3 regions of the Janthinobacterium sp. PLB04 genome follow, and region 2 is predicted to be linked to each of the others. Evidence: predicted binding sites of a transcription regulator. Region 2 holds the regulator's gene; each other region holds the start of a gene.
The links. The regulator FNR, encoded in region 2, switches genes on or off when oxygen is low (the NO sensors DNR and NnrR bind a similar motif). The targets are predictions, from matches to a motif close to TTGATNNNNATCAA.

Region 1: the regulator FNR is predicted to act here: its motif matches at 1,808-1,821, upstream of LSO07_RS26780 (universal stress protein).
Region 3: the regulator FNR is predicted to act here: its motif matches at 2,492-2,505, upstream of LSO07_RS14305 (PHA/PHB synthase family protein).

What each region holds. Positions count from the first base shown of each region.
Region 1 is NZ_CP088968.1:6,056,219-6,060,387, reverse strand. It holds gene LSO07_RS26785 (hypothetical protein) at 1-737, opposite strand, end outside; gene LSO07_RS26780 (universal stress protein) at 807-1,643, opposite strand; gene LSO07_RS26775 (response regulator) at 1,956-2,969, opposite strand; gene LSO07_RS26770 (MHYT domain-containing protein) at 2,966-4,169, opposite strand, start outside.
Region 2 is NZ_CP088968.1:270,805-274,973, reverse strand. It holds gene LSO07_RS01090 (response regulator) at 1-1,542, opposite strand, end outside; gene fnr (fumarate/nitrate reduction transcriptional regulator Fnr) at 1,792-2,550, shown strand; gene LSO07_RS01080 (FixH family protein) at 2,688-3,212, opposite strand; gene ccoG (cytochrome c oxidase accessory protein CcoG) at 3,315-4,169, opposite strand, start outside.
Region 3 is NZ_CP088968.1:3,222,321-3,226,489, forward strand. It holds gene LSO07_RS14300 (universal stress protein) at 1-609, opposite strand, end outside; gene LSO07_RS14305 (PHA/PHB synthase family protein) at 634-2,439, opposite strand; gene LSO07_RS14310 (hypothetical protein) at 2,824-3,063, shown strand; gene gcvA (transcriptional regulator GcvA) at 3,060-3,962, opposite strand; gene LSO07_RS14320 (MFS transporter) at 4,087-4,169, shown strand, end outside.

The sequences.
Region 1 (4,169 bases), 630 kb from region 2:
TTGAAATAGGCGCCGGCTTGCCGTTTGATGGCGTCGATGAAAATCATCGGCACTGACTTGTCGAGTTTGCTGAAGTCGGCATGGCGCGCCACGTCGGTGGTCAGGCGCACGGCCAGATCGGTGCCCAGCGCGGCCAGTTCGCCCGTCGCCTGGCCACGGAAGTTGGCGCCCTTGAGCGCTTCGCCGAGCAGGCCGACCCTGGCGATCAGCTGTTCCTGCAGCACCTGCGTCAGCAGCACGCTGCCGCGGCGCAGAATGAATTCATTGATCCAGCGCGCCTTGCTGCGTTCCCAGTAGCTGCTGGATGTGGGCTGGTAATACATGCCTTGCACGAATGGTTCGAGCAGGCTGCGCACGCTGATGGGCTGGCCCGGGGCGATCAGCTTGACCTGCTGTTCCAGGTAGACGCGCAGCGCCGGCATCTGTGCTTCGACCACGGGCTGCAAGTCGCGCTCGAGGGCCTGGTTGACCACGCGGTGCACGCTGTGCACGGCGCCAAAGCCGGCACCGAGGAGCGGCAGCGCGAGCAGGATCAGCACATAGCTGAGCTTGGCAGCCACATGCCAGGCGCGGGGACGGCGCACCAGCAGGCATTTTCTGGCCAGCTGGTAGCAGATGCCGAGCGCCAGCACGAAGCCGGCCGCGCTGCACAGCAGCATCCACGGCAGGGCGGTCCACAGCAGTTCGCCGCCGAATGGCGCCAGGCTATTGCCCCAATTGACGAGTTGTTGGTTCATGTACATTGCTTTGATGTGGATAAACAGGCAAGTATACCCATTGTGCAACGACATGGAGCGCGCTTGGTTTCAGTGCGCCATCAGCACCGGCAAGGTCATCTGGCGCAAGATCGTTTCCGTCACGCCGCCGAGTAAAATTTCGCGGAAGCGCGCGTGGCCGTAGCCGCCCATCACCAGCAGGTCCGCATGCACTTCGGCGGCCATGGCCAGCAGCGCCGCGCCGATGTCGCCGGTGGCGATGGCCGGACGCACTTCGACGGGCACGCCATGGCGGCTCAGGTAGGCGGCGATGTCGGCGCCCGGATGGCGGGCCGGCTGTGTATGGCCGGCCGGCGGGTGCAGCAGGGCCAGCACCACCAGGCGCGCCGCGCGCAAGAGGGGCAGGGCGTGGCCGATGGCGCGCGTCGCTTCCATGCTGCCATCCCAGGCCACCACGACGGTGTTGTCGATCTGCGTGAACTTGCCGCTGCGCGGCACGATCAGCACGGGACGGGCCGCGTTCAGCATCACGTAGGGCACCAGGTCGCTCATGGCGCCGGGCAGCGCTTCGCTGTCGTCGTGCTGGCTCAGCACCGTCAAGTCGCTGTAACGGGCGCTGACGGCCATGCCGCCATCCTCATCGTCTTCGATCAGGCGCCGTTCCAGCGAGACGGTGCCGGCCTGGCGCGCCAGCGTTTCAAACTGGTCGAGGGCCTGTTCCGCCTGCCCATGCAGGGCGTTGATCTGCGCCGCCACGGCGCTGCCGCGCATGCCGCGGTTGTTTTCCAGGTAAAAGCGCGACAGGCCCGTCATGGCGGCGCCGATCAGGTGCGCCTGGTGCGCGTGCGCCAGCCGTGCCGCGATGGCGATGCGCTGCGGCGCATGGCGCGACAGGTCGGCGTGGACGAGGATGGATTTATAGGCCATGTTGTCATTCGCTAGTCAGGATGGCAACAAGGCTAGAACGGCAACACGGGCAAGTCCAGCATTGCCTTGCTGGCGGGCGGTTTTCTTATGCTGGGCTTGATGTGGGTCAAAAAAACACGGGCCATGGTCATCCGCAAGTCCACAGCCAGGAAATGTTGATCCATTTGATGTGCATCAAAATGTTTGGCCCGTCGCCAGCCATAATGGCATTGAACTCCTTGCCTTTCCAGTGGTCTGCATCGGCGCCGGCGCCATCTGTCCGGCACTTCCCTGTGTGACGCAACAACGCTGGCCGTGGCGGGAGTTCATTCTTCAAGCGGGCGCGTGGTGTTCCTCTTTCTCTGCCCAGCGCAGCCGGATGGCGGCGATGGCGGGCAGTTCCTGCACAAACAGCGCGACCAGCCGCGCATCGAAATGGCTGCCCTGTTGCGCTTGCAGATAGCCCACGGCGTCCAGTACCGACCACGCGCGCTTGTACGGGCGCACCGAGGTCAGCGCGTCGAAGACGTCGGCCACGGCGACGATGCGCCCCGCCAGGGGAATCGCTTCGCCCGCCAAGCCGTTCGGGTAGCCGCTGCCATCCCATTTTTCATGGTGCGACAGGGCGATCTCGCGCGCCAGCGCCAGCATGCCGCCTTCGGCATGTTCGCCGATGATGTCGCCGCCGATGCGCGCGTGCGTCTGCATGATGGCCCATTCGTCCGCGTCGAGCTTGCCCGGCTTTTGCAGGATGCGCTCGGGGATGCCGATCTTGCCCACGTCGTGCATGGGCGCCGCGTGCAGCAGGTCGTCAGCGGCGGCCTCGTCCATGCCGGCGGCCACGCCCAGCAGGCGCGCGTAATGGCTCATGCGGATCACGTGCAGGCCCGTTTCATTGTCCTTGTATTCGGCCGCCAGACCCAGGCGCTGGACGATCTGCAGCCGCGTTTCCTTCAGTTCGTCGATGCGCACCAGCGACAGGTGCGTGCGCACGCGGGCGCGCACGATGGCGGGACTGAGCGGCTTGGTGATGTAATCGACGGCGCCCGCTTCAAAACCACTGAGTTCGTCGCGCATGTCGTTCAGGGCCGTGACGAAAATGACGGGAATGGCGGCCGTCAGTGGCGCGGCTTTCAGCTGGCGGCAGGCGTCGTGGCCGCTCATGCCCGGCATCATCACGTCGAGCAGGATCAGGGCCGGGCGTTCCTGCTGCGCCAGTTCCAGTGCCCGCGCGCCATCCTTGGCGAACAGCAGCGCGTAGTCGTTCTGCAATATCTGGCGCAGCAATTGCAAATTGGCCGCCTCATCGTCGACGACGAGAATCACGGGCCTGGCGGGTGCATTCATGGAGACTCCGGGGCGAAGGTGTGCAGCAAGTCGTGCAGGAGCGACTGTGCCAGAGGGAAATCAAAGTCGTCGATAGCATGCCGCAGCGGCGCCAGCGCGTCCGCTTGCGCGCCCATGGCGTGCTGCAACTGTGCTTGCGCCGCGTCATCGAGTTCGCCGCGCCGCAAGGCGTGCAGCAGGGAACTGGCCGCTTGCCGGGCGGCGGGCGCGTCGATGGCAGCCGCCGTTGCCGCTGGCAATGCAGGCGGCGCCAGCCGGGCGATGGCGGCCACGGCCGCCGGCCATTGCGTCAGCAGGGCGCCCAGGATCTCGTCGAGCTGCCGCGCCGTGGCGGAGCCGGGGCTGGCGCAGCACTGCTCCAGCGCCGCCAGGCTGGCGGCCAGCTGTTCCAGGCCCAGATTGGCTGCCACGCCGCGCAGCTGGTGACTCTGCGGCAAGAGCGCCGCGTGGTCGCGGGCCTCGATGGCGGCCAGCAGGGCAGGCGGCAAGCGGGGATGCTCGCGTGCGAAACGGGCCAGCGCCGCGTGGTAGGCACTGTCGTTGCCGGCCCAGCGCTGCAGGGCGCCTGCATGGTGCAGCACCCGTCCGCCAGCGGACGCCGCCGGTTCGCCGCCATCGTCGCCCGCTTCTGCCGCCAGGCCCAGTACGCGGGCGATTTCCTGCGACAGCGCCTGCCACTCGACGGGCTTGGTGGCGAAACCGTCCATGCCGGCCGCCCGCGCCGCCTTGCGGTGCGCATCGAGCACGCTGGCCGTCATGGCGATCACGGGCACGCGCGGGCGGCCATCGCGCAGGGCGGCGGCACGGATGGCTTGCGTGGCGGCCAGGCCATCCATGCGCGGCATCTGCAAGTCCAGCAGCAGAATGTCGAAGTCGTCCTGCTGCGCCAGCTGCAAGGCTTGCGCGCCATCGCCGGCCGTCACCACCGTATGGCCGCGCTTGCCCAATAGTAAGCTCAGCAGTTCCAGGTTTTGCGGCACGTCGTCGGCGGCCAGCACGCGCAGAGGCGGCAGGCGCACGCTGCGGCGTTCGCTGGCGGGCAGTGCCGCCTGGCGTGCCGGCAGCAAGGGCAGCATGACGTGGAAAACGCTGCCGTGTGGCAAGGCGGCATCGGTCCAGATGCGCCCCTGCATCAGGGTCACCAGTTGCCGGCTGATGGTGGTGCCCAGGCCCGTGCCGCCAAAGCGCCGCGTGGTCGAG
Region 2 (4,169 bases):
GGTAAACTTGATGGCGTTGCCGGCCAGGTTGACGAGAATTTGCTGCAGGCGCTGGGCGTCGCCCACGAGGCGCCGCGGCACGTCGGGCTCGACGGCGATGGCCAGTTCCAGTTCCTTTTCGCCCGCATTCATCGTCATCGTCGTGGCCAGGGTATTCATGACTTCGTCGAGGTCGAATTCGACGGGTGACAATTCCATGCGGCGCGCCTCGATCTTCGAATAGTCGAGTACATCGTTGAGGATGCCCAGCAGCGACTGGCCCGCCACTCTGACCATGGTCAGGTACTTGCGCTGTTCCGTGTCGAGCCTGGTATTGCCCAGCAAATACACCATGCCCAGCACGGCATTGAGGGGCGTGCGGATTTCATGGCTCATGTTGGCCACGAAATCGCTCTTTGCGCGGTTGGCCGCCTCGGCCCGGTCGCGTTCCTGCTCCAGCTCCGCCGCGCGCGCTTCGAGTTCCTGCTGCAGGCGGTCGCGTTCGCTCATCAGGCCATTGAACGCTTCCGTCAGTTCGCCGATCTCGTCGCGCTGCTGTACCGGCACGGGGGTGAAACGGCTGCCGCTGGTGCGCAGGGCCAGCAGGGTGTCGCGCAGGCGCACCAGCGGCGACAGCAGGCGTACGGTGACCAAGCCCAGAACAAAGGCGGCCAGCAGCGAAGCGAGGATGCTCCACAGCACCAGCCGGTACAGTACGCCATCGAACGGTTCGAAGGCATCCTCGACGGGCAGCGAGGCGGCCAGCAGCCAGTTCACGGATTTCAGGCGCTTGAAGCTGTTGACGGCCGTGATGCCGCGGCTGTTGGTGCTGACCATGCTGCCTTCGCCATCCTCCTTCAGCAGCTGGGTGGTCGTCAGGTTGGCGTTCGGCTTGCGCGGCTGCAGCAAACGGCTGGTATCGGGGTGCAGCACATAGCGCGGCACGGCGCCGCGCGTGAGGATGAAGTAATAGCCGCTCTTGCCGATCTTTTCCGAGCGCAGGCGGCCCAGCAGATTGTCCTTGTACAGGCGCAGCACGCCGATCACCACGCCGGCCACCTGGCCATCGGCGGCCAGCACGGGCGCCACCATCTGCACGATGGGCATGCCGCTCGACTTGCCCAGCATCGGCTCGGTAATCATGGGCTGGCGCGTGCGCAGGACGGTCTGGAAATACTCGCGCTCGGCGACGTTGATGCCGGCGCGCCCCGCCACTTCCGGCATGTCGGCCACGATGGCGCCATGCGCATCGAGCACCAGCACGTCGTCGAACAGCACCAGCATCGAGCGGCGCGCATAGTATTCGCGCAGTTTGGCGGGCTGGGCGATCAGTTCCGGCGGCTGCTGCCTGGCCGTCAGGGTGACAATCTGCAGCAGCATGCCCAGCTTGTCGTCGAGCTCGGCAGCGGTGCGGCTGATCAGGGATGACTGCTGGCTCAGCAGTACTCGGGTGAAGTCGTCGCGCATGTGCTGCACCTGGATCATGGTGACCAGCGCGATCATGGCGATCGAGGTCAGGCTGGTGGCCAGCGCGACTTTTGCTTTAATGCCGAGAGGCTTCATGATTTCCTTTTCAGTGCCGGGCGGCACAGGCGGCAGATAATGCTGTCAGGAATTTTCCTATCAATACCCCAGCTTGGCAAGCGCCGCCGCGCAAATTGCCCGCCCCGTATGGGCTTTTGACGATGTTGCCATATAATTAAAGGCTGGACGTCGTTTATTCGCCGAATTTACGGTGAAATTGGCATACGGCAACCCTGTATGCAGCTGTATGCAGTAAACTTGTTGTTGCATTTTCTAAAAGGTACCGACATGACTGAAGCGCTACTCACTCCCACCTTGCCCACCGTGAACGTGGAGGCGTTGCGTGCACGATGCTCGACCTGCAGCATGCATCAATTGTGCCTGCCGATGGGCCTTGATGTGGGCGACATGGATAGGCTGGACCAGATCATCGGCCGCCGCCGCAAGATCGTGCGTGGGGCCTCGCTGTTCCGCATCGGCGACTCGTTCCAGAACCTGTACGCGATCCGCCTGGGGCACTTCAAGACCTACCAGATCAATCCGGGTGGCGAAGAGCAGGTGACGGGTTTCCAGATGGCCGGTGAACTGCTGGGCATGGATGCCATCAGCGCCGACCGCCACCACTGTAATGCCGTGGCGCTGGAAGACAGCGAAGTGTGTGAAATTCCGTTTTCCAGCCTGGAACAATTGCTGGGCAATATGCCGACCCTGCTGCGTCATTTCCACCGCATGATGAGCCAGGAAATCACGCGCGAGCAAAGCGTCATGCTATTGCTGGGCAATATGCAGGCGACCCAGCGTTTTGCCGCCTTCATCGTCAACCTGGCATCGCGCTATGAAGCACGCGGCTATTCGGGCAGCAATTTCCAGCTGCGCATGTCGCGCGAGGAAATCGGCAACTACCTGGGTCTGACCATCGAAAGCGTCAGCCGCTTATTGTCGAAATTCAAGAAGGAAGGCTGGCTGCGCGTCTCGAACCGCGAGATCGAAATCCTGCAGCCGGCCAAGTTGAAAGCCATTACGGCCGGTACGGACACCTGCAAGTAACAGCACCGTCAAAACCTGCTGCGCGTCGCGCTTTGCGGCCTGCGATGCTCGCTGGATCGGCGCGCCCGTGCATAGCACAGCTGCGCTTCTCAACCACAAATCACTGCCGCTCGCGACGGTTTTCCCGGCGCTGTACGTTAAAGCTCTTCATCCGCGTGCAGCGCGATGCTGCGTTGCAGGGGCCAGGTCCAGATGCCGGACAGGCGCCACTCGCGTTTGTCGTTTTCCACCAGCACTTGCCAGCGGCTGCGCTCGAGCATCGGCAGTGCTACGGAAAAATTGCCGGCCGCATCGGGCTGCACCAGCAGCTTGATATCCTTTTCGGGCAGGGTCGCATGCGCCAGGTGCAGCTGCAGCGGCGCCTGATAGGCCTTGCCGAAGCTGTGCACGGAACCACTGAGGCGCGCTGCAGCCACGTCATATGACAGGCGCGTATCCATGGCCAGGTCGCTGGCGATCGTGTCGCGCTTCAAATCCTGGTTGATCGCCTTGCCCTGCTTGTAATAATCGCCCACCACCAGCGCATCGGGCTGCGTAAACGCGATATAGCCCATGAAGCTGCCGACGACCACGGACAGGCCGGGACCGATCATCAGCAGCCATGGCCAGCGATGCTTGTACCACGGTGCAACGGGTGCTTGCAGTTTCAGACTGTCGGACATGATATTTCTCCTGTTTGATCAGCCAGCCCCCGCATGGGGACCGGCCTTCCTGCAACTTCGTGGCGGCGGCGAGGGCACCCGGTCCCCGTCCGCCTTTCCTTGTTAACGTGGCACGATGAATACCGCGCTTTCACGCACATGCAGCGATGGATCGTCCAGCGATTGCAATTCGATCGCAATCTTGTTCGAGCCCTTCTCGCCGACGCCGTGCGGCACGCGCAGGCGGATCGGCCAGCCCAGCGTTTCCGTCGGCTGCAAGGTCACTTCTTCGCGCGTCAGCAAGGTCAGGCCCGGCAAGCCGGAAGCGCTGATTTTAAAATGCTGGCTTTGCTCGGACGTATTCATGATCTGCAGGCGGTAGACGTTTTCGATCATGCCGTCCTCCACTTCGCGCCCCATCGAACCGCGATCGCGGATCACGTCCATTTTCAGGGGCGTGCGCAGGGCCAGCGAGGTACACACGGCGATGATGATCAGGGCCAGGATGGAAGTGTAGATCAAGACGCGCGGGCGCATGGCGCGCTGGCGTATCTGCTTCGAATTGAAGTTGTTTTCCATCGCATGGTCGGTGCTGTAGCGTATCAGGCCACGCGGCCGCTCGACCTTGTCCATCACGCTGTTGCAGGCATCGACGCAGGCGGCGCAGCCGATGCATTCATACTGCAGGCCGTTGCGGATATCGATGCCGGTCGGACACACCTGCACGCACAGGGTGCAGTCGATGCAATCGCCCAGCTTGTCGTTGTTGCCGGCCTTCTTGCTCATGGCGCCACGCGGTTCGCCGCGCTTGGCATCGTAGGTGATGATCAGCGTGTCCTGGTCGAACATGGCGCTCTGGAAGCGCGCGTACGGGCACATGTATTTGCACACCTGCTCGCGCAGCCAGCCCGCGTTGCCGTAGGTTGCAAGGCTGTAGAACAAGACCCAGAACCATTCCCAGGGGCCGAAATTGAGGGT
Region 3 (4,169 bases), 3.0 Mb from region 2:
CGGCTGCTCGCCGTGCGCGGCCGGCTGCGCGTGCGAATTGACGACGGCCAGGGTGACTTGCCGCGCCTTTTGCAGCAGCGGCAGCGCATCGGTGATGGCGCGCAGCGCTTCGGCGCTGCCGTTCCAGGCCAGCAGCGGATGCTGCGCGGCGCCCGCCGGCGCGGCGGAGGGCGCGTGCGGCACCATCAGCACGGGCCGGCCGCAATGCAGCATCAGGTATTCGGCCGTGCCGGCGATGACGCGCGACGGCGTATCCTGCGCATCCGTCTGGCCCAGGATCAGCAAGTCGCAATAGCGCGCCTGCAGCAGCAGCGCGCCTTGCGCATCGTCGTCGACGAAGCGCGTTTCGTAGCTGCCCAGGCCTTCCTCGCGGGCGATGCGCTCGAAGTCGTGCAGCGCCTCGCTGGCCTGGTTGCGCAGCGCCTGCATCTGCGCCGGCGCAAACTGCAGCGCGTTGACGCCGCCGCCATACGCGTAGCGCGAGATGCCGCTCATGGCCGAACCGATCAGGTGGGCCCCTTCGGCGACGGCCAGGCGCACGGCCAGGCGGATGCGCTGGGCGCAGTGGCGGGAATTGTCGACGTGGACCAGCAGGGTCGTATAGGGCATGGCGTTTTCCTCGGTTGTCGGTTGTCAGGTCTGCAGCACGTAGCTGCCCGGTGCATCGCCCAGGGCAATCCCCATGGCCGGTGGCGCCACTTGCGCGCCCGCGCGTTCTTCCAGCCACGCTTGCCAGGCGGGCCACCACGAACCGTCATGGTGCGGCACGTCGCGCTGCCAGCTGTCCGCGTCGACATAGGGCGCATCGTGGCCGTGCGTGGCCAGCTGGTAGCTGCGGCGCGGCTGGCCCGGCGGCGAGACGACGCCCGCATTGTGGCCGCCCGAGGTGAGCAAAAAGGTGACGTCCGTGTCGGTCAGCAGCTGCAGTTTATACACGGAGCGCCACGGCGCCACGTGGTCCGTCAGGGTGCCGACGGCAAAGATGGGCGCGTCGATGTCGCGCAGGGCGATGTGGCGGCCCGCGGTGCGGTAGCGGCCTTCGGCCAGGTCGTTGTGCAGGAACAGGCGGCGCAGGTATTCCGCATGCATGCGGCAGGGCATGCGCGTGGCGTCCCCGTTCCAGGCCATCAGGTCGCTGTCCTGCTCGTCCTGTCCCATCAGGTAATGGCGCAGCTGGCGCGACCAGACCAGGTCGTTCGAGCGCAGCAGCTGGAAGGCGCCCGCCATCTGCTTCGTATCGAGGTAGCCCTGCTTCCACATGGCCGCTTCCAGGAAGCTGACCTGGCTGTCGTCGATGAACAGCGACAGTTCGCCCGGCTCCTTGAAGTCGACCTGCGAGGCCAGCATGGTGAGGCTGGCCAGGCGCGCATCGCCGTCGCGCGCCATCGTCGCGGCGGCGATCGCCAGCAGGGTGCCGCCCAGGCAGTAGCCGGCCGCATGCACCTGCGGCGCGCCCGTGATGCGGGCAACGGCGTCGAGCGCATCCATCACGCCCAGTTGCCGGTAGTCTTCCAGCGACAACTCGCGGTCTTCTTCCAGCGGATTTTTCCAGGAAATCATGAATACCGTGTGGCCCTGGCCCACCAGGTAGCGCACCAGCGAATTGTGCGGCGACAGGTCGAGAATATAGAACTTCATGATCCAGGCGGGCACGAACAGCAGCGGCGTGGCATGCACGCTCTCTGTCGCGGGCACGTACTGTATCAATTCGATCAAGTCATTGCGGTAGACCACCTTGCCCGGCGTGACGGCCAGGTTCTGGCCCACCTTGTAGCGGTGCGCATCGGGTGCATGCGCTCCCATGGCGGCGCGCTGCCAGTCGCCGGCCGCGTGGGCCATGCCGCGCGCCAGGCTGGCGCCGCCGCTGTCGAGGGCCGCTTGCTGCACCACGGGATTGGTCAGCAGGAAGTTCGACGGCGCCAGCATGTCGAGCCACTGGCGCACGGTGAACGTGACGACATCTTCGTGGTGCGGCGAGACGCCGCGCACGCCCGTGGTGGCGCGGTGCCACCATTGCTGCTGCAGCAAGAAGCCCTGGTAGACGAGGTTGTACGGCCAGCGCCGCCAGGCAGGGTCGTCGAAGCGCCGGTCCTGCGGCAGCGGCGCGATGCACGGCGGCTCAGTGGCGCTGCCGGCCAGCGCCGACTGCAGCGCGTACTGCTGCCAGCGGCCGATCTTCTTCCACGCTTCCTGCAGCAGGGTTTGCTGCTTCGATGGCGCGAGCGCCAGGTGGCTGAGCCAGTCGGCATAGGCGTTGCCCAGCGCGGCAGGCGAAATGCCGCCCGTGAACTTGCCCAGCCAGGCGCTCAGCAGCAGGTCCAGGGTGGCGCCTTCCGGTGCGCTTTCCGGATAGTCGGGCACTGGCACGCCTTGCCAGGCGCTGCCCAGGCGCTCATGTTCAATGTTGTGTTCCGCGTCGCTTGGCTGCGTCTTGCTCATCCAGGGCTCCTGTCATTTTTTTACAGGGTAGCAAGAGCTTGTTCAAAAAATTATGATCTACATCAAGTTTGGCCGGATGCGTGCGGCAGGCGGCTTGCCACTTGGATGGCAGTTCGAATAAAAGCCATTTAAACGAATATTGCGATTAAAATGATTATATTGAATTTTAATCCATACGGGTTCGGGCATGGATGGCGTGAAAAGCTTGCTGTGAACCATTTTTCACTATGACAGGACATATTTCCTCCATCGTTCCGCCTGTCGAGGAATAAGAAAAACGATTTTTTCGTGAATTTATTTGTTGTATTTGATAAATTTATGTAGCAAGATGTAGTTAAGCAAGAAGTGAAGCAAGACCGCTCACGGTGGATAGAGGAGATGGACATGCATACGAAAATGTCGGCAAGCGGCAGCGAAGAGGCGGGCAAGGGCTACCCACACGGGGCAGGCGCGGTTGCCGGCAATGCGTCCGTGCGGCGCCTGAAGGCGATCGGCTACCTGGCCCTGTTGCTGGCCATACTGCCGGCCGCAACGTGCATCGCCATGGGGCGCGCCGGCGTACCGGCGCCGTTCAGCACCGCCTGCGGCGTGGTGTCGTGCGTGGCCGCAGGCCATGCGCTCTAGCGCACTGCCTGCGCTTCCTCGCAGATCCATGCCATGAATGCCTGCACGGCGGGGCGCGTGGCCGCGTCGGGCCGCGCCACCAGGTAGTAGGCAAAGCGCGCGGGCCAGGGCAAATCCAGCACTTGCACCAGGCGCCCGGCGGCGATTTCCTCCTGCGCGTACAGCTGCGGCACCAGGGCCAGGCCCTGGCCCGCCTCGGCTGCGCGTATCAATAGAAAGTCATCTTCGAAGGCCGAGCCGCGCCGCGCCCGCGCCGCATCCGTGCTGTCGTCCGGGGCGCCATGCGCGGCCAGCCACAATGGCCAGTCGGCGCGGTCCGTATCGTGCAGCAGCGGGTAGCGCAGGCAATCGGCCGGCGTGGCGATGGGCGGCTGGCCCGCCATCAGGGATGGACTGGCGACGGGCACCAGCACGGGCGCCATCAATCGCGTCACCTGCAAGCCCGGATAGTCGCCCAGGCCGTGGCGCAAGGCCACGTCGACCCGGTCGCGGCGCAGGTCGACCAGCGCGGATGTCGCTTCCACGCGCACTTCGATATGGGGATGGCGCTGGTTGAAGCGGCCCAGGCGCGGCACCAGCCACGCGGCGGCAAAGGTGGCGACCGTGCTGACGGTCAGCGTCTGGCGCGCGCCCATGTCTTCCAGCGCCTGGCTGGCGCCGGCGATCTGCGCGAAGGCGCCCAGCAGGGCGGGGTGGACCATGGCGCCCGCCTCGGTCAGGCGCAAGCCCTGGCGTTCGCGCGTAAACAGGGGCATGCCGACCCGCTCTTCCAGCAGGCGGATCTGCTGGCTGACGGCGCCGGACGTCACGTGCAGCGCCTCGGCGGCCGCCTTGATGCTGCCGCGCTGGCCCACTTCGACAAAGGCGCGCAGCGCCTGGAGCGGTAAAGGATGCTTCATCGATATAGTTTTTCTATAGTTGTACGCGAAAAATCATCGTTTCAGTTTCGCTCTGGAAAAACGCATTATAGGGGCATGCGGCGTTCTTTTGACGTCGAGTAAAACTATATCGATAGGATCTCCTATGTTACTTTCACATCGGCAACTTTGCCTGGTGTTGCTGTGCACCACGCAATTCGTTGCCTTGCTCGATTTTTCCATCACCAT